DNA from 4 places in the Streptomyces sp. NPDC005181 genome. Region 1 is predicted to be linked to each of the others. Evidence: riboswitches for the same ligand, from Rfam matches in the RefSeq annotation. Region 1 holds a riboswitch; each other region holds the start of a gene.

Region 1 (5,625 bases):
TTTGGCGAGGCGATGTCATCAAGTGATCGGAGAAATCGCACCAGAGGCAGGCAATTGGTGCAGATGCGAGTGAAATGCACAGATCCCCCACCTCGCCGGAGGGCGGTGCTATGACCCCGGCTAGGCTGCGGCCCCATGGACGTACTCATCAATGTCTTCGTCGCGCTGCACATCATCGGTATCGCCTCCCTCCTGGGCGGCTTCCTGACCCAGATGAAGGCGATGGGCGCGGGCACGGCACGCTTCGTCCCGGCGATGCTGCACGGTGCGCTGACCATGCTGGTCACCGGTGTTGCACTGGTCGGGCTCAACCAGGCCGACGACCAGCCGGTCAACAACATCAAGATCGGCGTGAAGCTGGCGGTCCTGGTCGTGATCCTCGCGCTGGTCTACATCAAGCGGGACGAGGAGAAGGTCGAGAAGGGCGTCTTCGCGGCGGTCGGCGGACTGACAGTCGCCAATATCTTCATCGCGACCCTCTGGACCTGAGCCGGCCGCTGCCGCCCGAGCCGCCCCTGTCATTCATCGCGCGAGCCCCTGCCGGATCCGTCCGGCAGGGGCTCGTCGCTGTCCGGGGCCGCGCTACGCGGGCCGCACGCTGCCGTAGATCGGCATGTAATAGATCGACTCCTCGCGGACATTCGCCCCCGGCTTCGGGGCGTGGATCATCATGCCGTCGCCCTCGTAGATGCCGACGTGACTGATGTCGTCGTAGAAGAAGACGAGGTCGCCCGGCTGCAGATCCGCCGTCGCGATCCGCGTGCCGATCTCCACCTGGTCCCAGGTGGTACGGGGGATGTCGACGCCCGCCGCCTTCCAGGCGGCCTGGGTCAGCCCCGAGCAGTCGTACGACGAGGGGCCCGTCGCGCCCCAGACGTACGGCTTGCCTATCTGGGCGCGGGCAAAGGCGAGGACCTTCTCGGCCTTCGTGGTGGCGCTGGTGTCCGAGCCGGTTCCGGTCCCGGTGCCCGTTCCCGTATCGCCGCCGGATCCGGCCTGCTGCGCGGCCTCCTCGGCCTTGCGGTCCGCCTCGGCCTTGGCGGCGGCCTGCCGGCGGGCCAGCTCCTCCGCCTTGCGCTTGGCCTCCGCCTCCTTCTTGCGCTCCAGCGCTGCGAGTCGCGCCTTCTCCTCGGCCGTCAGCTTCGACAGCATCGTGCGGGCCTCGCCCAGCTTCTTCTGGACGTTCTCCTTGCTCGTCCGCAGCGTGGCCTGCGACTCGGTGAGCGTCTCCAGGCTCTTCACCGCCTCGGCGCGCTTCTCCGACGCCGCGGCCTGCTGGGTGCGGAAGTCCGTGACCGCCTTCTGCTGCCGGCCCGCCATCCGGGCCATCAACTGGTTCTGGTCGAAGTACGACTGCGGGTCGTCGGCCAGGAAGAAGGTGGCGGTCGGTGCGATGGAGCCGGTGCGGTACTGCGCGGCCGCGTACTCACCGAGCGCCCTACGCGCGTCGTTCAGCTTGTCGGCACGCTTCGCGACCTCGTTCAGCAGGGCGTCGGCCTTGCCCCGCTGTGCGGCGGAGGCCTCCTTCGCCTGGTTGTACTGCTGGGTCGCGGTGCCCGCCTGCCGGTAGAGGTCGTCGACCTTCTTCTGCACGTCCTCGATGCTGGGCTTCGGTGAGGCCGGCGCGGCCGTGGCGCTCTGCGCGGACAGCAGGGTCATCCCTGCCAGTGCGGCCGTCGTGAACCCGACGGCGGGGGTGGTGCTGCGCACACGGGTGCGCGGTTTGCGATGCGACGCCAAGGCCGGCATCTCCTTCCGTGGACCGCCTACCGGGTTAGCTGTCGGGTTCGGGCGGAACGGAAGGCTGCCCTACGGTCCGAATGAGGGATATGGACCGATTCACCCCGGTGATGCATGTGGGTCCCCGGTTCCGAACTCCCGCGAGGGCAGCCCGGATTCAGCGTGGGAGCCCGCTCGGCGTGGTTCGCCTCAGGTGGTACGGGCCGCCCGACCGAGCACGCTAGCCAACCCATGGTGCTGCTGTGAAGGTTGATGTTCGATATGCCCGATACATTTTCGTGACCTTGATGACGGGGTGGTGGTGCGGGCGGAGCGAGCCCCCTCTTCCCTTACGCGGTGTGGGTGCGTGGTCTCTGTATGTGCCCGTGTTCCGGGTGCGGTTAGCCATGCGGCCGCACGGTGTCGGTGCGGCGGCCTAGACTCGTCAAGCGATGAGCAGCCTCTTTGACGACAGTTTCCTGGCCGGCCTCCAGCACTCGGAGGAAGAGCCCCCGCCGCCCCCCGAGGACTCCGCACCCGAAGCGGTGCCGGAGGACCTCTTCGCGGGCGTATTCGACGCGCCCCCGCCGCCCAGGGACGCGTACTACCGGGACGGCGCCCACCGCCCCGTCATCGACGCCGCCGCCCTGCTCGACGGGCTGAACACCGAGCAGCGCGCCGCCGTCGTGCACGCCGGCTCGCCGCTGCTCATCGTCGCCGGGGCCGGCTCCGGCAAGACCCGGGTTCTCACCCACCGCATCGCCCATCTGCTGGCCGAGCGCGGGGTGCACCCCGGCCAGATCCTGGCGATCACCTTCACCAACAAGGCCGCGGGCGAGATGAAGGAGCGCGTCGAGCAGCTCGTCGGACCGCGCGCCAACGCCATGTGGGTCATGACGTTCCACAGCGCGTGCGTACGGATCCTGCGCCGGGAATCGAAGAAGCTCGGCTTCACCTCGTCGTTCTCGATCTACGACGCCGCCGACTCCAAGCGGCTGATGGCCCTGGTCTGCCGCGATCTGGACCTCGACCCGAAGCGCTTTCCGCCGAAGTCGTTCACGGCGAAGGTCTCGAACCTGAAGAACGAACTGATCGACGAGGAGACCTTCGCCGGGCAGGCCGCGGACGGCTTCGAGAAGACGCTCGCCCAGGCCTACGCGATGTACCAGTCCCGGCTGCGCGAGGCCAACGCACTGGACTTCGACGACATCATCATGACGACGGTCCATCTGCTCCAGGCGTTCCCCGATGTCGCTGAGCACTACCGCCGCCGCTTCCGGCACGTCCTCGTCGACGAGTACCAGGACACCAACCACGCGCAGTACACACTCGTACGCGAACTGGTGGGCCCGGCCGGACCGGCCGACGCCCCCGCCGAGCTGTGCGTCGTGGGTGACGCGGACCAGTCGATCTACGCCTTCCGCGGCGCGACCATCCGCAACATCCTCCAGTTCGAGGAGGACTACCCGAACGCGACGACGATCCTGCTGGAGCAGAACTACCGCTCCACGCAGACGATTCTCTCCGCGGCCAACGCGGTCATCGAGCGCAACGAGAGCCGCCGCCCCAAGAACCTCTGGACGAACGCGGGCGAGGGCGCCCGGATCACCGGCTATGTCGCCGACACCGAGCACGACGAGGCGCAGTTCGTCGCCGACGAGATCGACCGGCTGACCGACGCGGGCGACGCCAAGGCGGGCGATGTCGCCATCTTCTACCGGACGAACGCGCAGTCCCGGGTTTTTGAAGAGATCTTCATCCGCGTCGGCCTGCCCTACAAGGTCGTCGGCGGCGTGCGCTTCTACGAGCGCAAGGAGGTCCGGGACATCCTTGCCTACCTCCGGGTCCTCGCCAACCCCGAGGACACCGTCCCGCTGCGCCGCATTCTGAACGTGCCGAAGCGCGGCATCGGCGACCGCGCCGAGGCGATGATCGACGCCCTGTCGCTGCGCGAGAAGATCACGTTCCCGCAGGCGCTGCGCCGCGTCGACGAGGCGTACGGCATGGCGGCCCGCTCGGCCAACGCCGTCAAGCGGTTCAACACGCTGATGGAGGAGCTGCGCACGATCGTCGAGTCGGGCGCGGGCCCCGCCGTGGTGCTGGAGGCGGTTCTGGAGCGGACCGGCTATCTCGCGGAACTCCAGGCGTCCACCGATCCGCAGGACGAGACCCGCATCGAGAACCTGCAGGAACTCGCCGCCGTCGCGCTCGAGTTCGAGCAGGAGCAGGGGGAGTCCGACGCGGGGGAGGGCGCGAGTGCGGGCACGCTCGCCGAGTTCCTGGAGAAGGTCGCGCTCGTCGCCGACTCCGACCAGATCCCCGACGAGGACACGGACGGCTCCGGCGTCATCACACTGATGACCCTGCACACCGCGAAGGGCCTCGAATTCCCGGTGGTCTTCCTGACCGGCATGGAGGACGGCGTCTTCCCGCACATGCGCGCGCTGGGACAGGCCAAGGAGCTGGAGGAGGAGCGGCGCCTCGCCTATGTCGGGATCACCCGGGCCCGTGAGCGGCTCTATCTGACCCGGGCGGCGATGCGCAGTGCGTGGGGGCAGCCCTCGTACAACCCGCCGTCGCGGTTCCTCGAGGAGATCCCGGACCAGCATCTGCAGTGGAAGCGGACCGGGCCGATGGCGGCACCGGCCGGACCGACGTCGGGCATCACATCGTCGCTGTCCTCGTCGCGCTCACGCTCGGGCCCCTCGGGTTTTGCGACCCGGCGCACCTCGGACAAGCCGACGATCACGCTGGTGGTCGGGGACCGGGTCACGCACGACCAGTTCGGGCTCGGCACGGTGACAGCGGTCGAGGGGATCGGCGACCAGGCGAAGGCGACGGTCGACTTCGGGGACGAACGGCCGAAGAAGCTGCTGCTGCGGTACGCGCCGGTGGAGAAGCTCTAGGCAGGACGCCCCTGGGGCACCACCGGCCGTGGGTCCTTGCGGCTGCTCAGGTCGGGTCGAGGCCGTGGCTGCGGAGCCAGGGCAGCGGGTCTATGGCCGCGCCGCCACCGGGCCGGACCTCGAAGTGCAGGTGCGGGCCGGTGGAGTTCCCGGAGTTCCCGGAGTACGCGATGACGTCACCGGCCTTGACCGGGCCCGAGCGGATCCTGGTGCTGCTGAGGTGGCAGTACCAGGTCTCGGTGCCGTCGGCCGTGGTGACGATGGCCATGTTCCCGTAGGCGCTGTTCCACTGGGTGCGTACGGTGCCGTCGGTCGCGGCCATCACCGGAGTGCCGTACGAGACGGGGAAGTCGATGCCCGTGTGCACGGACATCCAGTTGACGCCCGCCTGGCCGAAGTAGGCACTGAGGCCGTGCTGCTTGACCGGCAGGAGGAACTTGGGCCGCAGCGCCTCTTTCCGTGCGGCCTCCTCCTCGCGCTTCTTCTTCTCGGCCGCCTGCCGCTCCTTCAGGTCGATGCGCTCCTGGGTGCGGCTGGCGCGGTCGGCGAAGTTCTCGGCGTCGGCGCTGAGGTTGGCGAGCTGGGTGTCCAGCTTGTTGTTGGCAGCGACCGGCTTGACGGTGCCGGGGTCGGCGGCCGCCATCGACATGGTGTCGTCCTTCTCCTCGCCGCTGCCGAGTCCGCCCACGGAGGCGGCTGCGATACCGGCGACGCTCATCACGCAGGCGGAGGGAACGGCGACGGTGAGGAGCGCGGAGCGCTTCGCGGGGGTGCGACGCCGACTGCGGCTGCCGCTGCCGCTGCGGGTGCTGGGGCGGCTCACGGGGCGGGGAATGTCGCCCGCACTCTGGTCCGCCGCGCGGTCCGTGTCGAGGCCGTCGCCGTCGTCGCCGCTGTCGTCGGTGTGGTCGGTGCGGTCGGTGTCGGTGTCGGGGAGGCTGAACTCGGCGGTGCGGTAGGGCTCGTACGGATCGTAGGAGCTCGGGTTCCCGTACGCCTC
Region 2 (5,625 bases), on a different contig from region 1:
GGCCACACGCAGACGCAGACACCGGAGGAGAGCCTTCACCATGTTCCGCCCTGCCGCCCGTTACGTACTGCCCGAGTTCACCGAGCGCACGACCGACGGGACCCGCACCCTCGACCCGTACTCCAAGCTGCTCGCCGAGCGGATCGTCTTCCTCGGCACCCCGGTCGACGACACCGCCGCCACCGACCTGATCGCGCAGTTCATGTACCTGGAACACGCCGCACCCGACCGCCCCATCTCCCTCTACATCAACTCCCCCGGCGGCTCGTTCGACGCCATGGCAGCGATCTACGACACGATGGAGTACCTCACCTGCGAGATGGAGACCTTCTGCCTCGGACAGGCCGGTTCCAGCGCGGTCCTGCTGCTCGCCGCGGGCGCCCCCGGCCGGCGGCACGCCCTCCCCGGGGCCAGGGTCGTCGTGCAGCAGCCCGCGCTTCCCGAGCCGCTGCAGGGCCAGCCGTCCGATCTGGAGATCGAGGCGCGGGAACTGGTCCGCATGCGTGAGCAGCTCACCCACCTGCTGGCCCGTCACACCGGGCGCACTGCCGAACGGATCGCCGCGGACATCGAGCGCGATCTCATCCTCGATGCCCCGGGCGCCAAGGCGTACGGCCTGGTGGACCACGTTCTGGAGAACCGCAAGACGTCGCTCCCGCCGAACGGCGCGAGGTGAACACCCGATGCAGCCACCGGAGTTCCCGCCGCTGCCCGCACTGACGCGCGCCGAGGGCGAGTTCATCGACTGTTATCTGGAAGTGCTCGACCAGGTGGGCCGGATCAACCCCGCCCACGGCAGCGACACCTACGGCGCGTTGTGCGCGGCACAAGCACTCGCCTCGCGGGCGCGCGCCCTGCGGGACGCACTCGCCTTGATGCACGAGCGCGGTGAGGCACAGATCCACGCCGCCACCTTGGCGCGGGCGCTTCGCGTGTTGGACGGGGAGCAGCGGGCCCGACGGGTCACCGTGCCCCCTGCCCAGACGAGTTGATCAACCCCCTTCCGCGACACGCCCGGCGGGCTGATCAAAATTCCTCGCTCGTTCGGCGTAGGAGATCCCCCGCGCGAGGGACGGCTCAACTTGCGCTTTCGGCATGGCCGGTGAACGGAGTCTGCTGCTCCGCCGCTGGTACGGGACCGGTCGGGGCGACCGGCCGGGTTCACGGAACGACCGCACCCACCCGGATGGGCGAATAGCGACGAATTTCCCATATCGCTCAATATCCTCGGAAATCCGGCACTCGGTGAGTCAAGATCCGTGGGACGACAAGCCCCCGCCACCGCGGCGGGGCGGTCCGGGCGGACGCCGAGTCCTGCCGCCGCCCGGATGCCTGGTCGACAGAAGTGGATCGGCAGGAGTGGAGGACCCGAGCACAACGGGTCGACCGGGCATCCGGTCGACCCTCGGGGTGAAGCCGCCAAGTGCGGCCGGGCAACTTCGCCAGCCCGAACCCGACAGGTCATCCTTCACAGGCGGCTGACGAAGGGTTGCGCATGACTGCGCAGGTTCACGTCCCGTCTCTGCTCACCCGGGCCGGTACGGCCACGGTTCTGACGCTCGCCGCCGTCGGCGGCTCCGTGATCGCCCCCGGCGTCGTGACCGACGCCCAGGCCGCGACTCATTCCACGAAGGCGCTCAAGATCGCCGCGTCGAAGAAGGGATCGCCGTACCGGTACGGGGCCACGGGCCCCCACCGTTTCGACTGTTCGGGCCTGACGATGTTCGCCTTCAAGAAGGTGGGCAAGAAGCTCCCCCGCACGGCCCAGCAGCAGTACAACAAGACCCGGCACATCTCGGCCTCGCAGCGGCGACGCGGCGATCTGGTCTTCTTCCACTGGGGGCGCAGCGTCTACCACGTGGGGATCTACGCCGGTAAGGGCAGGATCTGGCACTCGCCGAAAAGCGGTGCCGTGGTGCGGCTGGAGAAGATCTGGACGAGGAGCGTCTGGTACGGACGGGTCCGCTGACTTCCGTCTCTTCCGTCTGCTCCGCCTTTCGGCTGCCGGTCACCTCCGCCGGTCAGCGCAGCAGGGGGCCGGTGACCAGCACCGCCGCGAGCCCGGCGACGACCGGCGCGGCGCGGACGAGCAGCCCCCGGCGACGCCGAGCGCCGTGGCCGCCCCGGCCGCGCGTGAGGCGAGAGCGTTCCGTACGACCACGGTGAAGTCGGCACCCGGCAGCGCCACCATCCCCGCGGCGACCCCAGCCGCCCGAGGGGATCGCCGCGGTGACCTCGGGCGACGTCGATCTCGCGCTGACCCATGCCTATGAGCCGGCGTGCGGGGAACGGGGTGGCGGTGGTGCCTGAGATGGTCGCCGCGATGTCGCCGACGCCGCTGTCCGTGCGGCGGCTGGAACCCGCAGCTCTCCGGCGGACCACCTCGGTGTTGCACCACGGCGACGGGGCGAGTGGAGCGGCTGCCACGCTGTGCGCGCTGCTGCGCGGCGGCTTCGGGCGGGCTGCTGCGGTGCAGTGACCATGCGTCGCGACGGACGGCGACGCACCCGACGGCCGGCTGCCGACGACGCGAAGTCCGGGCCCGGCCCGAGTTCAGGTCCGGCGGGGACGGTGGTCACGTCTGGACGGTGACCGACCAGGGGAGCGCGATCCACACGGTCTTGCCTCCCTCGGCGGTCGGCGTGACCGTGAGCCGTCCACCGCACTCCTTGGCCAGACAGCGGATGATCACCATGCCGCGCCCGTTGTCCTGCCGCACGGCGGCGGGCAGTCGTTGGGGCCACCGGGGGTGACTGTCCGTCACCCCGAGATGCAGCTGTTCCTCCCGCTCCAGCCGCAGGTCCACGGTGAAGGTGGGCGACTGGCCGAAGGTGTGCTGGACAGCGTTGGTCGTGAGCTCGGAGACGATGAGCCGGATGGTGTCGGCGATCTCCGTGTCATCGGGAAGACCCCAGTCGGCGAGCACCTTGGCCACGTATCTCCGGGCCGAGGAGACCGAGAGCGGCTCGCTCGGCAGAGTGACACTTGCTTCTTGATGGTCTGCCATGGCGAGCCGTCCTTTTCCCGCCCGGACCGACCCGTGATCGGCCCGGGATGCGCTTCGCGCCAGAGTGCCACTGATGCTGCCCTCCGTGACGGCGATCCACCAAGATATGCATATATCTGTCGCTCGAAGCGGTGAACTCTGGCCCGGAATACCGCGCATGGGCGGCACACTGGCCCCTCGGCACGAGAGGGAGGGAGGCCGCGGATGCAGCACGGCCCCGCGGTGCGGCGCCGCAAGCTCGGGGAGGAGCTGCGGAGTCTGCGCCACACGTCCGGACTGACGAGTCGTGACGCGGCACGGCTGGTCGGCTGGCATCAGTCGAAGGTGAGCCGGATCGAGACCGGTACCAGTGGTGTGAAACCGGCCGATGTGGGCCGGCTGCTGGATGCCTACGGCGTGGACGACCTGCAGTTACGGACGCTCCTGGAGACGCTCGCGGGTTCGGCGGGCGGCGGCGGAACCGGTTGGTGGCACGCCTACCGCGGTCTCATCCCGCCCCAGTACCGGGACTTCATCAGTCTGGAGTCCCAGGCCAGAACCGCCCGCACGCTGGAGACCTCGGTGGTGCCCGGGCTCCTGCAGACCGCCGACTACGCGCGTGCGGTCACCCGTGCGTCGCTGGACGGGCTGCCCGCCGGCCAGCTGGACTCGCTGGTGGAGGTGCGGCTCGCCCGGCAGGGGGTGCTGCGGACCGATCCGCCGCTGCGGCTGACCGCGGTGCTCGACGAGGCGGTGCTGCGGCGCGAGGTCGGCGGGCGCCAGGTGATGCGCAATCAGTTGCGCCATCTGATCCGGGTTTCTCAACTTCGCCACGTACAACTGCAGTTGCTGCCGTTCGCGGTAGGTGGGTATATGGGCCTCACCGGACCTTTCGTTATCTTCTCCTTTCCGAACACTTCTGATCTGGATGTGGTTGTTCTCGACCACTTGACGAGTAGCCTCTACCTGGAACGGAAAGAAGACCTTGAGGCGTACAGCTCGGCCTTCTGCACGATGCAGGCACACGCGCTGTCGCCGGAGCACTCGTTGGACCTGATCGCCGCGATCGACCGCGACGGCTAGGAACCTCAGACTGCCCGAGGGGGCCCGATGTCCGATTGCCTCGCAGAGCACGCCTTACAGTGGCGGCGCAGCAGCCGCAGCACGGGGATGAACAACTGCGTGGAAGCCGCGCTGTTCGGTCCGGAACGGCTTGCCGTGCGGGACTCCAAGGACGTGTCCAGGCCCCCGCTGCGGTTCTCCGCGGCGGCCTGGAAGTCGTTCGTCTCCGGCCTGGCCGACGGCTCGGCGGGCTGACCGGCCGGGTCGCGGCTCCGGTCAGGCTGCCGGAGCGGTCCGCAGGACGGTCTCCACCGCGTTCGTGATCTGCGCCTCCGTCAGATCGGCACGGGCGGTGAGCCGCAGCCGCGAGATGCCGTCCGGGACCGACGGCGGGCGGAAGCAACCCACCACGATCCCGGCCGTGCGGCAGTCGGCCGCCCAGCGCACCGCCGCGTCCGGCGAAGGCGCCCGGACCGAAACGACGGCGGCGTCGGGGCGAACCGCGGTCAGCCCCGCGGCGGTCAGTCGTTCGTACAGGGCGGTGGCGACCGCCCGGGCCCTGCCCGCCCGTTCCGGCTCGCGGCGCAGCAGTCGCAGGCTTGCAAGAGCTGCGCCTGCGGCGGCCGGTGCGAGCCCGGTGTCGAAGATGAACGTACGGGCCGTGTTGACCAGATGGTCGATCACCCCGGCCGGTCCGAGGACCGCTCCGCCCTGGCTGCCCAGGGACTTGGAGAGGGTGGCGGTGGCTACGACGCCTTCGCCGCCGGCGAGACCGGCGGCGGCGAGGGCGCCGCGCCCGCCGTCCCCGAGCACGCCCAGACCGTGCGCGTCGTCGACGAGCAGCGCGGCCCCCTGCGTATGGCAGACGTCGGCCAGTTCGAGCAGCGGTGCGGCGTCGCCGTCGACGGAGAAGACGGAGTCGGTGACAGCCAGGGCACGGCCGTCGTGCGCGTGCAGCGCCTTGGCGACGGCCTCGGGATCGGCATGCGGTACGACGGCGGTCTCGGCCCGGGAGAGCCGGCAGCCGTCGACGATGGAGGCGTGGTTGCCCGCGTCGGAAACGATCAGGGAGCCGCGGCCGGTGAGGGCGGTGAGCGCGGCGAGATTGGCCGCGTAGCCGGAGGAGAGGACCAGGGCTGCCTCGAAGCCGCAGAATGCGGCCAGTTCACGTTCGAGTTCGGCGTGCAGTGCGGTGGAGCCGGTGACCAGCCGGGAGCCGGTGGCGCCCGCACCCCACCGGTGCGCGGCCTCGGCGGCGGCCGCGGTCACCTCAGGGTGCCGGGTGAGGCCCAGATAGTCGTTGCTCGCGAGGTCCAGCAGTTCCGGGTCGGCGGGCCGGGGGCGGAGCGTGCGGACGAGTCCGGCATCCGCACGGCGGCGGGCCTCGTCGTCGATCCAGTCGAACGGGGCGAGGGGCATGGCGACGGTCCCTTTTGTAGGCAGCTCACAGACCCTAACCGGGGGCGCAGCCGGGCATGGTGTGGCAATACACACACCCTCTGCGGGCTCTGTTGTCCGGTTCCTCCTTGGCTGCGGGCGGTGGAGTAGGCAAGGATCATCGCCATGGACCTCCTGAA
Region 3 (5,625 bases), on a different contig from region 1:
ACCAGCCGCTCGGCATCGTCCGTGGTGATGGGCCTGATCCGGGCCGTGCCACCGTCGCGGAGCACCACGTCCGCTTCCCAGTGGTCGGGGTACGCGTGATGCGGACTCTGCTCCGGCGTGGGCTGCATGGGCAAAGCCTACGGCTCGGTCAGCGGTCGCGTACGGCTCGGGGCCGGGGCAGTCTGAGAGGGCCGATCGGCCTTGCGGCACGGGCTGCGGCGCCGGGTCGCAGGTCGGGCGGAGCATCGCGCACCACATGAGAGACTGGTCTAGACAACCATTGATTCGTGAAGGGCAGAACCATGGCTGAGCGCCGCGTCAATGTCGGTTGGGTCGAGGGCCTCCACGCCCGCCCCGCTTCCATCTTCGTCCGTGCCGCCACGGCGTCCGGCGTCCCCGTGACCATCTCCAAGGCCGACGGCAGCCCGGTGAACGCCGCTTCCATGCTCGCGGTGCTCGGCCTCGGCGCGCAGGGCGGCGAGGAGATCGTTCTCTCGTCCGAGGCGGACGACTCCGAGGCCGCGCTCGACCGACTGGCGAGGCTGGTCGCCGAGGGGCTCGACGAACTCCCGGAGACCGTCTGATTCCGGACCTGTCCGGCCTGTTCCGGCCGGAAGTATTCCTGCGGCAGAGCCGCGGCACCTTTGACGGGGGGCCGCGGCTCTTTCGTTTTCACGAACTGCACCGATCTCAGGACCGATCCCGTCCACTCCCGAGCCGGTTTTCGGGACCACTCCGGAGCGAATTTGGGCAGCCGAAACAAAGCCCCGCCGAATTACATCTCTTTGTATACGGCGCATGTGTTAATGACGGCCGCTCGTGGTGTTTACGACATGTTGCGAAGTCCTCACCCGGCCTGGCCGCGGCGGGGCGGGCGCGCGGCCCGGGGTGCGGTCCGCGCGCCGCAGCCGGTGCGCGGCGGTGGCCCGCTCGGCGTGCTGCGCGGCCAGCCCCCTGGCCCGTTCCGCGTCACCGCGTGCGACTGCGTCCACGATGGCCCCGTGCTCGGCCCAGGAATCGGCGGGGCGGGCCGGCTGCTCGACCGCGTACATCCAGGCGATCTTGTGCCGGAGCTGGGTGAGCAGCGCGATGAGCCCGGGACTGCCGGAGGCCTGGGCGAGCGTCTCGTGGAACCAGCCGCCCAGCGAGCGGAGATCCTCCCCTTCACCCCGCCTGGCCCGCTCCTGACCGAGCCTGACCAGGCCGCGGAGGACTTTGAGGTGTGCCTCGGTGCGGCGCTGCGCGGCGCGGGCCGCACCCAGCGGCTCCAACAGCATCCGGACCTCCAGCAGGTCGGCAGCCTCCTCCTCGGTCGGCTCGGCGACACAGGCGCCGGCGTGCCGGCGGGTGACCACGAAACCCTCGGACTCCAGGGTGCGCAGCGCTTCCCGAACAGGGACACGGGAGACCCCGTAACGGCGTGCGAGCAGTTCCTCGGTGAGTCTGCTGCCGCGTTCGAAGACACCGGAGACGATGTCGTCACGGATTGCCGTGCATACCGAATGCGCCGGAATGCGCATGTCCGAACCTCCGCCTTAATCCCCGCGAAACGCGGCCGACCGACGCCTGTTCTGTGACTCTATTGCAATGCGACCGCATTTCCGATGCCGGGCCGAAATCCATGAATATCTTTTGGTCCGAAGACGGTTCGGCAAGCGCCCCCGACGGGGGCGGTCCGGGTACGACGAAGGCCCCGGCTTCCCGCGCCGGGGCCTTCGGGAGGTGCTGCGTCGGTCAGACGTTGACGCCGTGGGCGCGCAGGTACGCGACGGGGTCCATGTCGGAGCCGTACGACGGCGTGGTCCGGGCCTCGAAGTGGAGGTGCGGTCCTGTGGAGTTGCCGGTCGAGCCGGAGAACCCGATCCGCTGGCCCGCGCCGACGCTCTGGCCGACCGACACGCCGATCGACGAGAGGTGGCCGTACTGGGTGTACGTGCCGTCCGTCATCCGGAGCACGATGTTGTTGCCGTACGCGCCGCCCCAGCCGGCCTCGACGACCGTGCCGGCGCCGACGGCGACGACGGAGCTGCCGGAGGGAGCGTGGAAGTCGATGCCCGAGTGGCTGCCGGAGGACCAGAGGGAGCCGCTGGACTTGTAGCCGGTGGTGACGTAGGAACCGGCGACCGGGAGCTGGAAGAAGCCCAGGCGGGTGCGCTCGGCGGACCGGGCGGCGCGCGCCTTGGCGTCACGGGCCGCCTTGGCGCGGGCTTCGGCCTTGGCCTTGGCTGCTGCCTTGGCCTTCGCTGCTGCCTTGGCGTTCGCTTCTGCCTTCGCCTTGGCGGCGGCCTTGGCCTTGGCGGCCGCCTGGGCCTTCGCCTTGGCTGCGACCTCGGCCTGGCGCATCTGCACGTCGGCCTGGGTGGCAACCTGGTCGGCGAGGGTGCCCTCGATGGCGATGACCTGGTTCAGGCCGATCTCGCTGACAGAGGGGGCTTCGGCGCCGGCGGCGAGAGCCGGAGAGGCCAGCCCACCGATGACGCCGGTGGTGGCCAGAGCTGCGATGCCGGCGATCTGCGCGCTCTTGCGCGTCAGACGGCTCGGGGCACGGTGCTTCCCGGTGGGGCGGGTGAACGCCATGAAGTGGGTGGTCCTTTCCTTCCTTCTCGCCTACCGGGTTAGCTGACGGGTTCGGAGCAGGAAGGTCTCCTACGGATCCGCGAGCCCCACAAGAGGCGCGCAGGCATCCGATTCACCCCAGGGACTGCATGGGTCCCCGGCTCCCCAGGCTCGCGCCTGACGGGGACTCGGCGATGGCTGACCGGCGCCGCGGATGCGGCATACGAGTGACGGGCAGCGATGCCGACGCTAGGCGGGGGCACTTTCATTCACCAAACGGACAGGGCGTTTTGTAGCACATCCCACAGGGCATATACGCAACTTCTGTCCTAAATCGGACAAAAGGGAAGACCCCTGCGAGAAGCGACTCACGGGGGTCTCCCTATGTCCCTTTATGCGGTTATTTGATGCGTCAGCTGCTGACGACCGACACCTCTCCGATGCCCAGCGCCCGGACCGGCTCCTCGATCTGCGCGGCGTCGCCGACGAGGATCGTGACCAGACGGTCCACCGGGAAGGCGCTGACCACCGCCGCGGTCGCCTCGACCGTGCCGGTCTCGGCGAGGCGGGCGTACAGCTGCGCCTGGTAGTCGTCCGGGAGGTGCTGCTCGACCTGATCGGCGAGCGTGCCCGCGACGGAGGCCGCCGTCTCGAACTTCAGCGGGGCGACACCCACGAGGTTCTGCACGGCCGTCTCGCGCTCGGCGTCGGTCAGGCCCTCGGCCGCCAGCGTCCGCAGGACCGTCCACAGGTCATCGAGCGCCGGTCCGGTGGACTCCGTGTCCACCGAGCCGCTGATGGCCAGCATCGCGGCGCCCGTCGCCCCGGAGGCGGAGTCCGGCGCCGACGACCGCAGAACCTGCGCGAAGGCCCGTACGCCGTAGGTGTAGCCCTTCTCCTCGCGCAGCACCCGGTCCAGCCGGGAGGTGAGCGTGCCGCCCAGGCAGTACGTGCCGAGGACCTGGGCCGGCCACACGCTGTCGTGCCGGTCGGCACCGATGCGGCCGATCAGCAGCTGCGTCTGCACGGCTCCTGGACGGTCGACGATGACTACCCGGCCGGTGTCGTCGGCGGTGATCGGCGGGACCGGCCGGGGCTCGGCGGTGTTCCCGGACCAGTCGCCGACGGTGTCGGCGAGCAACGCGTCCAGGTCGATGCCCGTGAGGTCACCGACGACCACGGCGGTCGCGGTGGACGGCCGGACATGGGCCTCGTAGAAGCTGCGGACGGCCGCGGAGTCGACCCGCTCCACCGTCTCCTCGGTGCCCTGGCGCGGGCGCGACATCCGCGCGGTGGCCGGGAAGAGCTCCTTGGAGAGCTGCTTGGCGGCACGGCGGGCCGGGTTGGCCTGCTCGTGCGGGATCTCGTCGAGCCGGTTGCGTACCAGCCGCTCGACCTCACTGTCGGCGAACGCGGGTGCCCGCAGCGCCTCGGCGACCAGACCGAGCGCCTTGGCCAGCCGGGAGGCCGGGACCTCGAGGGAGACCCGCACGCCGGGGTGGTCGGCGTGCGCGTCAAGGGTGGCCCCGCAGCGCTCCAGCTCGGCTGCGAACTCCTCCGCGGAGCGCTTGTCGGTGCCCTCGGACAGCGCCCGCGCCATGATCGTGGCCAGGCCGTCGAGGCCCTCGGGCTCGGCGTCCAGCGGGGCGTCGAGGTAGATCTCGACCGCGACGACCTGCTGGCCGGGACGGTGGCAGCGCAGCACCGTGAGCCCATTGGGCAGGGCGCCGCGCTCGGGTGCGGGAAAGGCCCAGGGCCTGGCCGTTCCGGGGGTCGGCTGCGGGTGGTACTCCATCGATACTCCAGTCGCGGCAGCGTCGGTCACTTGTCCGCCCCTTCGTGCGCGTCGGTGTCGGCGTCCGTCTCGTCGGCGGCCGCCCCAGCGGTGGACTCGGCCGGCTCGACCGGCTCGTAGACGAGCACTGCCCGGTTGTCGGGGCGCAGCTGGGCACTGGCAGCCGCCTGGACCTCTTCCGCGGTGACGTCGAGCACCCGCTGGACGGCGGTCAGGGCGAGCTGCGGGTCGCCGAACAGCACGGCGAACCGGCACAGTTCGTCGGCGCGGCCCGCGACCGTACCGAGCCGGTCCAGCCACTCGCGCTCCAACTGGGCCTGGGCGCGCTCCATTTCCTCGGGTGTCGGCCCCTCGGCCGCGAACCGGGCCAGCTCCTCGTCGACCGCGGTCTCGATCTGCGCCACCTCGACCCCGCCGGACGTCTTCACGTCCAGCCAGCCGAGCGAGGGCGCACCGGCCAGCCGCAGCAGCCCGAATCCGGCCGCCACCGCCGTCCGGTCGCGGCGGACCAGACGGTTGTGCAGCCGGGAGGACTCGCCGCCGCCCAGCACGGTCAGCGCCAGGTCGGCGGCGTCGCACTCCCGGGTGCCGTCGTGCGGCAGCCGGTAGGCGGCCATCAGCGCCCGCGCCGGGACCTCCTCACGGACCTCTTCGCGCAGCTGCTCGCCGACGATCTCGGGGAGCGCGCCGTCGCGCGGCGGCTGCTTGCCGTCGTGGGACGGGATGGAGCCGAAGTACTTCTCGATCCAGGCGAGCGTCTGCTCGGGGTCGATGTCGCCGACGACGGACAACACCGCGTTGTTGGGCGCGTAGTACGTACGGAAGAAGGTGCGCGCGTCTTCGAGCGTCGCGGCGTCCAGGTCGGCCATCGAGCCGATAGGAGTGTGGTGGTACGGATGGCCCTCCGGGTACACGAGGGCGGTCAGCTTCTCGAACGCCGTGCCGTACGGCACGTTGTCGTAGCGCTGACGGCGCTCGTTCTTGACGACATCCCGCTGGTTCTCCATGGACTCGTCGTCGAGCGCGGCGAGCAGTGAGCCCATCCGGTCGGCCTCGAGCCACAGGGCCAGCTCCAGCTGGTGCGTGGGCATCGTCTCGAAGTAGTTGGTCCGTTCGAAGCTGGTGGTCCCGTTGAGGGAACCGCCCGCCCCCTGCACCAGCTCGAAGTGTCCGTTCCCCTTGACCTGTCCGGAGCCCTGGAACATCAGGTGCTCGAAGAGGTGAGCCAGACCCGTGCGCCCCTTGACCTCGTGGCGCGAACCGACGTCGTACCA
Region 4 (5,625 bases), on a different contig from region 1:
CACCGACGTGCCCGGACGGTACTTGCCGGTGAGGAAGCCCGAGGCGAGGGCGAAGTACGGGACCGCGGCGAGCCCGGCGCGGGCGGCCACCTCCTGGAGTTCGCCCTCGTAGGTGTCGCGGGAGACGAGGTTGTAGTGCGGCTGCAGGGCGACGTAACGGGCGAGCCCCTCGCGCTCGGAGAAGTCCAGGGACGCCTGGAGCCGCTCCGGACTGATGTTGGAGGCGGCGATCTCGCGCACCTTGCCCTCCTTCACCAGCTGGTCGAGGGCGGTGATGATCTCCTCGACCGGGACGGTCTCGTCGTCGAAGTGCGTGTAGTAGAGGTCGATGTGGTCGGTGCCCAGCCGACGCAGCGACTCCTCTGCCGCGGCCTTGATGGTGGTGGCGGAGAGCCCCTTGTACGCGGGGTGGGAGCCCACCTTGGTGGCGACGAGGATGTCGGAACGGCGGGAGCGTGCGGCGAGCCACTTGCCGATGACCGTCTCCGACTCGCCGCCCTAGTTGCCAGGGACCCAGGCGGAGTACGCGTCTGCGGTGTCGAGGAAGTTGCCGCCCGCCGCGGCGTACGCATCGAGTACCGCGAACGACTGCGCCTCGTCGGCGGTCCAGCCGAAGGCATTGCCACCGAGGGCGAGCGGGAAGACCTGGAGGTCGGAAGAGCCGAGCTTACGGAGAGAAATCAAATGGATCAACGGAACCCGCCGCGCCCGCTATTCCGTCCAGGGGGCACCTGGAGGGCCCCGCACGGGCATCCACCGGGGCCTCTGCACGGGCATCCGCACCGGCATCGCAAGGACCGGGTGACAGCAGACCGGCAGCCCTGACGTCGGGGGGTGAGCGTCAGGACTGCCGGGGTTCAGGGGCCGGGGAACCGGCGCGGACTCAGACGGTGAGGCCCTTGTCGCGCAGCCAGGTCATCGGGTCGATGCCCGAGCCGTCCGGGGTGTGGACCTCCAGGTGGAGGTGGGGTCCGGTCACATTGCCGGTGGCTCCGACGCGGCCGATGGTGTCACCGGTGGTGACCTTCTGGCCGACGCTGACGTCGATCGACGACTGGTGGCAGAACCACAGCTCCGTACCGTCCTCGAGCTCCAGGACCGTGCGGTAGCCGTACGAACCGGACCATCCCGCCGACTTGATGGTGCCGGTGTGGACGGCCTTGATCGGCGTGCCGGTCGGCGCCGCGAAGTCGAGGCCGGTGTGGTAGCCGGAGGACCACATCGAACCGGCTTCGCCGAAGGTCGAGGTGATCGTGTACGAGGAGGTGGGGATGGCGTAGGAGGCGGCGAGCTTGGCGAGCCGTGCGGCCTCGGCCTTCGCCTTCGCCTCTTCCTCCGCCTTCTTCTTCGCGGCGGCGGCCTTGGTCTCGGCGGCGTCCTGCTTCGCCTTGGCCTCGGCGGCAGCCTTCTCCGCGGCGGCCTTCTCCTCGGCGGCCTTGGCCTCCGCGTCGGCGGCGTTCTGCTGCTGCTCGGCCTGCTGGAGGATGCGGGCGCGCAGCGCCTCGCCTGCGTCGGTGGTGCCCTGCTCGGCCTCGGCGGTGGTGATGCCGGCGCTGGTGAGCGGGGCGGCGGAGACCGCGGACTTCGCCTGGTCGGTGGCGGACTCGTCGGAGAACAGGGCGCCCACGCCGGGAAGGGACTTGGCGTCGGGGAGGTTGTCCGCGAGTGAGTCGGGAAGGGAGATGGAGACCGGCGGCTTGCTCTGCGCGGTGGCCATGCCGCCCGCACCTACGGCCGCGATGACGCCGACTCCGAGCACCGTGGAGCTGCGGGCGAGCCCGTTGCGCTGCTTGACGACGCGGTGCCTGCCGCGTACGGGGCGGACGGACTCCTCGGTGGGATTCCATTCCTCCCACGCCCGGTCGGTCTCACCGGAACCGTCGGCCGCGAACTCAGTGGTGAATTCGGCGCCGAAATCGGTTCGCTGCTCGGTTCCGTACTCGGTCGTGAAGGCGGAACCGAACCGGGAGGGGGCTTCGGGGGCAGGCTTGTTGGACGCCACGGGGGCGCACTCCTTTCCTTCCTTCTCGCCTACCGGGTTAGCTGACGGGTTCGGAGCAGGAAGGTCTCCTACGGATCCCTCTGCCTCTCGCGAGACACAGGTGTCCGATTCACCCCATGTAGGTGGTTCCCCGGTTCCCTTGCGGAATTCGGCGCTCGCGCACGGTGCCGCCACTGACGACGGCTGGGACAACCGCGCTGCGTTATCGAACGTTAATAGACAGACGGGTCCGATTCCAAGCCGTTCCCACTGATCGTTCATGGCCTTGGCCTGGACTTTACGGGACACAATCGGGCGGAAAGGGCGAGTTGACCGCTCCTCAGCCACTACCCGGTTTCTGACGTTGCGTCAAATGTTATGCGGAGCGGGGCCTTTCGGTTACGCACGGTGGCATCGCCCGTGTGGAGCCCCTTCACCGGCTCAGCTCTTCCTCACTCGCGTCCCGGCCCACGATCTTCACAGTCCTGCGCCGCTCCGGCTGCCCCTGCGCGGGACGTGCGACCGCGAGCAGCGCCATGTCGTCGGTGGACCTGCCGCCGGTGTGCAGCCGTACGTCGTCGGCCAGCGCGGACAGCAGCGCCTCGGGCGCGGGGAAGATCCGCCCGCGCAGCCGGGCCGCCGGATCGTAGAAATCTCCTTGGGTGTCGCGCGCCTCGGTGAGTCCGTCCGTGTAGGCGAGCAGCGTCGTCCCGGCGGCCAGCTCCCATACGTCGGCCCGGTCCGTCCACGCCCCCAGGTCCATGCCGAGCGGCAGCGCGGGCACCGTCGGCGCCAACACGTCCAGTTGGCCGTCGAGGTGGAGCAGCAGCGGCTCGGGGTGGCCTCGGTTGACGATCCGCACCTCGGCCGCACCGGGCGGGATCTCGGCGAGCACGGCGGTGACGAACCCCTCGACCGGATCGATCCCACCCTGCCGCGGCCTCTCCCGCGTCAGCGCCCGCTCCAGCCGCTGCGCCACGCCCTCCAGCGAATCCTCCTGCTCGGCGGCCTCCCGGAACGCGCCGATGACCACCGCCACCGTCGCGACCGCTTCGAGCCCCTTGCCCCGCACGTCCCCGACCACGAGCCGCACCCCGTACGGGCTCTCCGCCACGGCGAACAGGTCACCGCCGACGAATTCGTCCGCCTGGGCCGCCTCATACCGCGCGGCGACATGGAGTCCCCCGACCCGCTCGGCCGGGATCGGCAGCACGGCCCGCATGGCGGTCTCCGCGATGACCCGCGCCGAAGCCAGCTGCTCGTTGCCGCGCTGTACGACCCGGTTGATGACGACGGCGAGGACAGCGACCGTGATCACGGTGACGAGTTCGATGGACGGCACGACCGCCGGCAGCGTGCTGCCGGACAACCGCAGCGCGAGGATCGAGAGAACCGCGGCGATGCCGATCCGGACGGTGCTGAACAGCGAGAAGAACGGTGCGGCGATCAGCGGAGCGGCCACGAACATCGGCACTGCGGTGAAGGGCGGTGGGCTGAGGTAGTCGAACACCAGCCCGCCGACGATCATCAGGAACGGCAGCGCACGGACGAACCACCAGGCCCAGCCGCGGACCACGTCCCGCCCCCTGAGCCGCCCCCCGCGCAGTTTCTCCGCCATCCCCACCTGTGGTCTCCTGCCCGGCGCGCCCTGTGCTGTCCTGGGCAGGTGCGCCCTGTGGTCTCCTGCCCCGTACACGCACGGCTCTGTCCTGACCTGCACGCGCACGGCTCTGTCCTGACCTGCACGCGCACGGCTGAGGACGTGCGCCCCGCCTCCCAGGTTTGCCGGAGCGGCGTCGCGCGGCGACTGCTCATCGGCCAAAGGGACGACGGAAAACACGAATCAGGCCCGGCACGCTTTCTGCATGCCGGGCCTGATTCTTCAGTAGCGGGGACAGGATTTGAACCTGCGACCTCTGGGTTATGAGCCCAGCGAGCTACCGAGCTGCTCCACCCCGCGTCGGTAAACACAACTCTACGCCATCAGGAACTGACTGCTGACCAAGAAGGAATCCGCCGCCCGACCGAACGGTCCCGGCGTCTTTCCCCGCCCCGGCCCCGCCGGGTCAGTTCGAGTCAGTGATGCGCTGCGCCTGTTCTGCGTTGACCGCCGGTTTTCCCGCGCTCGCGCTGCGCTGGAGCGAGTGGAGGATGGCCAGCCCCTGGCCGACCACGCCCGCCGCCATCTCGTTGACCCCGTCGGTGCCGTTGAGCACGGTGAGGCTGGCCCCCTTCATCCCGCGGGCCGCCGCGTCGGCCAGCGCCGGCAGGTTCTCCACGATGCGGTTGGCCGCGATCAGCTCCTGGTTGCCGTCCCGGAGCGAGGCGGCGCGCGCGGTGTTGGCGTCGGCCTGTGCCTGGGCCAGCGTCCGTTCGGCGTACGCGCTGCCGTCGGCCTGGAACTTCGCCCGGTCGCGGTCGGCCTCGGCGAGCGTGCGCTGCCGGTACGCCTCGGCGTCCGCCGGACGCCTGACCTCCGCCTCCAGCCGCTGTGCGGCCAGCGCGGCCTGCCGCTCGGCCAGAGCGGTCTGCTCCTCGATGACCTCCTGCGACGCCCTGGCCTGGGCGAGCGGTCCGGCCTGGGCGGCGCGAGCGTTGTACTGCTCGGTCTCGGCGAGGAAACCGGCCCTTTTGATCGCGGTGTCCCGTTCGTACTCGGCCTTGAGCGCCGCGGCCTGCTGCTCGCGCTCGGCCGCTTCCTGGTCGGCCCTGGCCTGGGCGATCCGGGCCTGGCTGGCGACAGCGGCCGCGTGCGGGGCGGCGAGGTTGTTGATGTAGCCGGTGGCGTCGTCGATCTCCTGGATCTGGAGGGCGTCCACGACGATGCCGAGTTTCTCCATCTCGCCGTGACTGCCCGCGATGACCTCCTGGGAGACCCGGTTCCGTTCCCGGATGATCTGCTCGACGGTCAGCCCGCCGACGATGGAACGCAGGTGACCGGCGAAGATCCGGCCGGCGAGCTCCTCCATCTGGTCCTGCTCGGACAGGAAGCGGCGTGCGGCGTTGGCGATGGAGACGGTGTCGTCACCGACCTTGAAGACGGCGACCGCGCGGACGTTGAGGCGGATGCCCTGCTGGGTGACGCAGTCCTCGGTGATCTCCGCCTCGCGCAGCGCCAGGGAGAGCATGCGCGCCTTCTGCTTCACGGGTACGACGAAACTGCCGTGGCCGGTGACGATCCGGAACTGGGTGTCCTGAGTCTGCCGCTTCGATCCGGAGATGAGCATCGCCTCGTTGGGGGCGGGAACGTGCCAGAACAACATGAGCGAACTCCTGCCGTACGTCATTTCCTCTCGGCGTCGGGTCCCGCCTCCGGTTCCCTGGTCAGGACGGCAGGCGCTCGACCATCACGCTGCGTGCCGAGACCGAGTCGACGACAACGACACGTTCGTCCCTGTCGATCGACGTCGCCGACCATGCGGTGTAGGCCTCCGACCCACCCCGTACGGCCACCAGCACTTCGCCCGGGCCACCCTCCGGGATCGGCACGATAACGCGCCCGATCGCCCCGACCGGGCTCAGGCCGGACTCATCTGCGGCTCTCATACGCCCTCGCCCACGCCTCCCTCATGTTTCCAAGGTACTCCGCACCACCCCTCGGGGAACGGCCCCGGACGGCGATGAGCGGACGTCGATATGTGATG

What was found. Region 1 has a riboswitch for cyclic di-AMP ahead of ABZV38_RS19690 (NlpC/P60 family protein). Riboswitches for the same ligand answer to the same signal wherever they lie in the genome.
Region 2: another riboswitch for cyclic di-AMP. It lies ahead of ABZV38_RS18800 (C40 family peptidase); the one in region 1 lies ahead of ABZV38_RS19690 (NlpC/P60 family protein).
Region 3: another riboswitch for cyclic di-AMP. It lies ahead of ABZV38_RS11785 (M23 family metallopeptidase); the one in region 1 lies ahead of ABZV38_RS19690 (NlpC/P60 family protein).
Region 4: another riboswitch for cyclic di-AMP. It lies ahead of ABZV38_RS15565 (M23 family metallopeptidase); the one in region 1 lies ahead of ABZV38_RS19690 (NlpC/P60 family protein).

What each region holds. Positions count from the first base shown of each region.
Region 1 is NZ_JBEXID010000028.1:60,074-65,698, forward strand. Features, by position in the region: gene ABZV38_RS19685 (hypothetical protein) at 136-489, shown strand; gene ABZV38_RS19690 (NlpC/P60 family protein) at 583-1,749, opposite strand; cyclic di-AMP (ydaO/yuaA leader) riboswitch at 1,748-1,913, opposite strand; gene pcrA (DNA helicase PcrA) at 2,172-4,625, shown strand; gene ABZV38_RS19700 (peptidoglycan DD-metalloendopeptidase family protein) at 4,672-5,625, opposite strand, start outside.
Region 2 is NZ_JBEXID010000026.1:54,743-60,367, forward strand. Features, by position in the region: gene ABZV38_RS18790 (ATP-dependent Clp protease proteolytic subunit) at 41-676, shown strand; gene ABZV38_RS18795 (hypothetical protein) at 684-992, shown strand; cyclic di-AMP (ydaO/yuaA leader) riboswitch at 1,312-1,492, shown strand; gene ABZV38_RS18800 (C40 family peptidase) at 1,496-1,969, shown strand; partial or broken gene ABZV38_RS18805 (LysE family translocator) at 2,028-2,191, opposite strand; gene ABZV38_RS18810 (hypothetical protein) at 2,303-2,479, shown strand; gene ABZV38_RS18815 (ATP-binding protein) at 2,576-3,007, opposite strand; gene ABZV38_RS18820 (helix-turn-helix transcriptional regulator) at 3,212-4,069, shown strand; gene ABZV38_RS18825 (DUF397 domain-containing protein) at 4,097-4,303, shown strand; gene ABZV38_RS18830 (8-amino-7-oxononanoate synthase) at 4,325-5,467, opposite strand; gene bioB (biotin synthase BioB) at 5,612-5,625, shown strand, end outside.
Region 3 is NZ_JBEXID010000013.1:22,473-28,097, forward strand. Features, by position in the region: gene ABZV38_RS11770 (GNAT family N-acetyltransferase) at 1-128, opposite strand, end outside; gene ABZV38_RS11775 (HPr family phosphocarrier protein) at 303-584, shown strand; gene ABZV38_RS11780 (GntR family transcriptional regulator) at 804-1,520, opposite strand; gene ABZV38_RS11785 (M23 family metallopeptidase) at 1,735-2,577, opposite strand; cyclic di-AMP (ydaO/yuaA leader) riboswitch at 2,590-2,760, opposite strand; gene ABZV38_RS11790 (pitrilysin family protein) at 2,969-4,351, opposite strand; gene ABZV38_RS11795 (pitrilysin family protein) at 4,378-5,625, opposite strand, start outside.
Region 4 is NZ_JBEXID010000019.1:88,992-94,616, reverse strand. Features, by position in the region: partial or broken gene ABZV38_RS15570 (aldo/keto reductase) at 1-684, opposite strand, end outside; gene ABZV38_RS15565 (M23 family metallopeptidase) at 884-2,002, opposite strand; cyclic di-AMP (ydaO/yuaA leader) riboswitch at 2,014-2,166, opposite strand; gene ABZV38_RS15560 (PP2C family protein-serine/threonine phosphatase) at 2,415-3,509, opposite strand; tRNA gene ABZV38_RS15555 (tRNA-Met) at 3,868-3,941, opposite strand; gene ABZV38_RS15550 (SPFH domain-containing protein) at 4,048-5,244, opposite strand; gene ABZV38_RS15545 (hypothetical protein) at 5,306-5,527, opposite strand.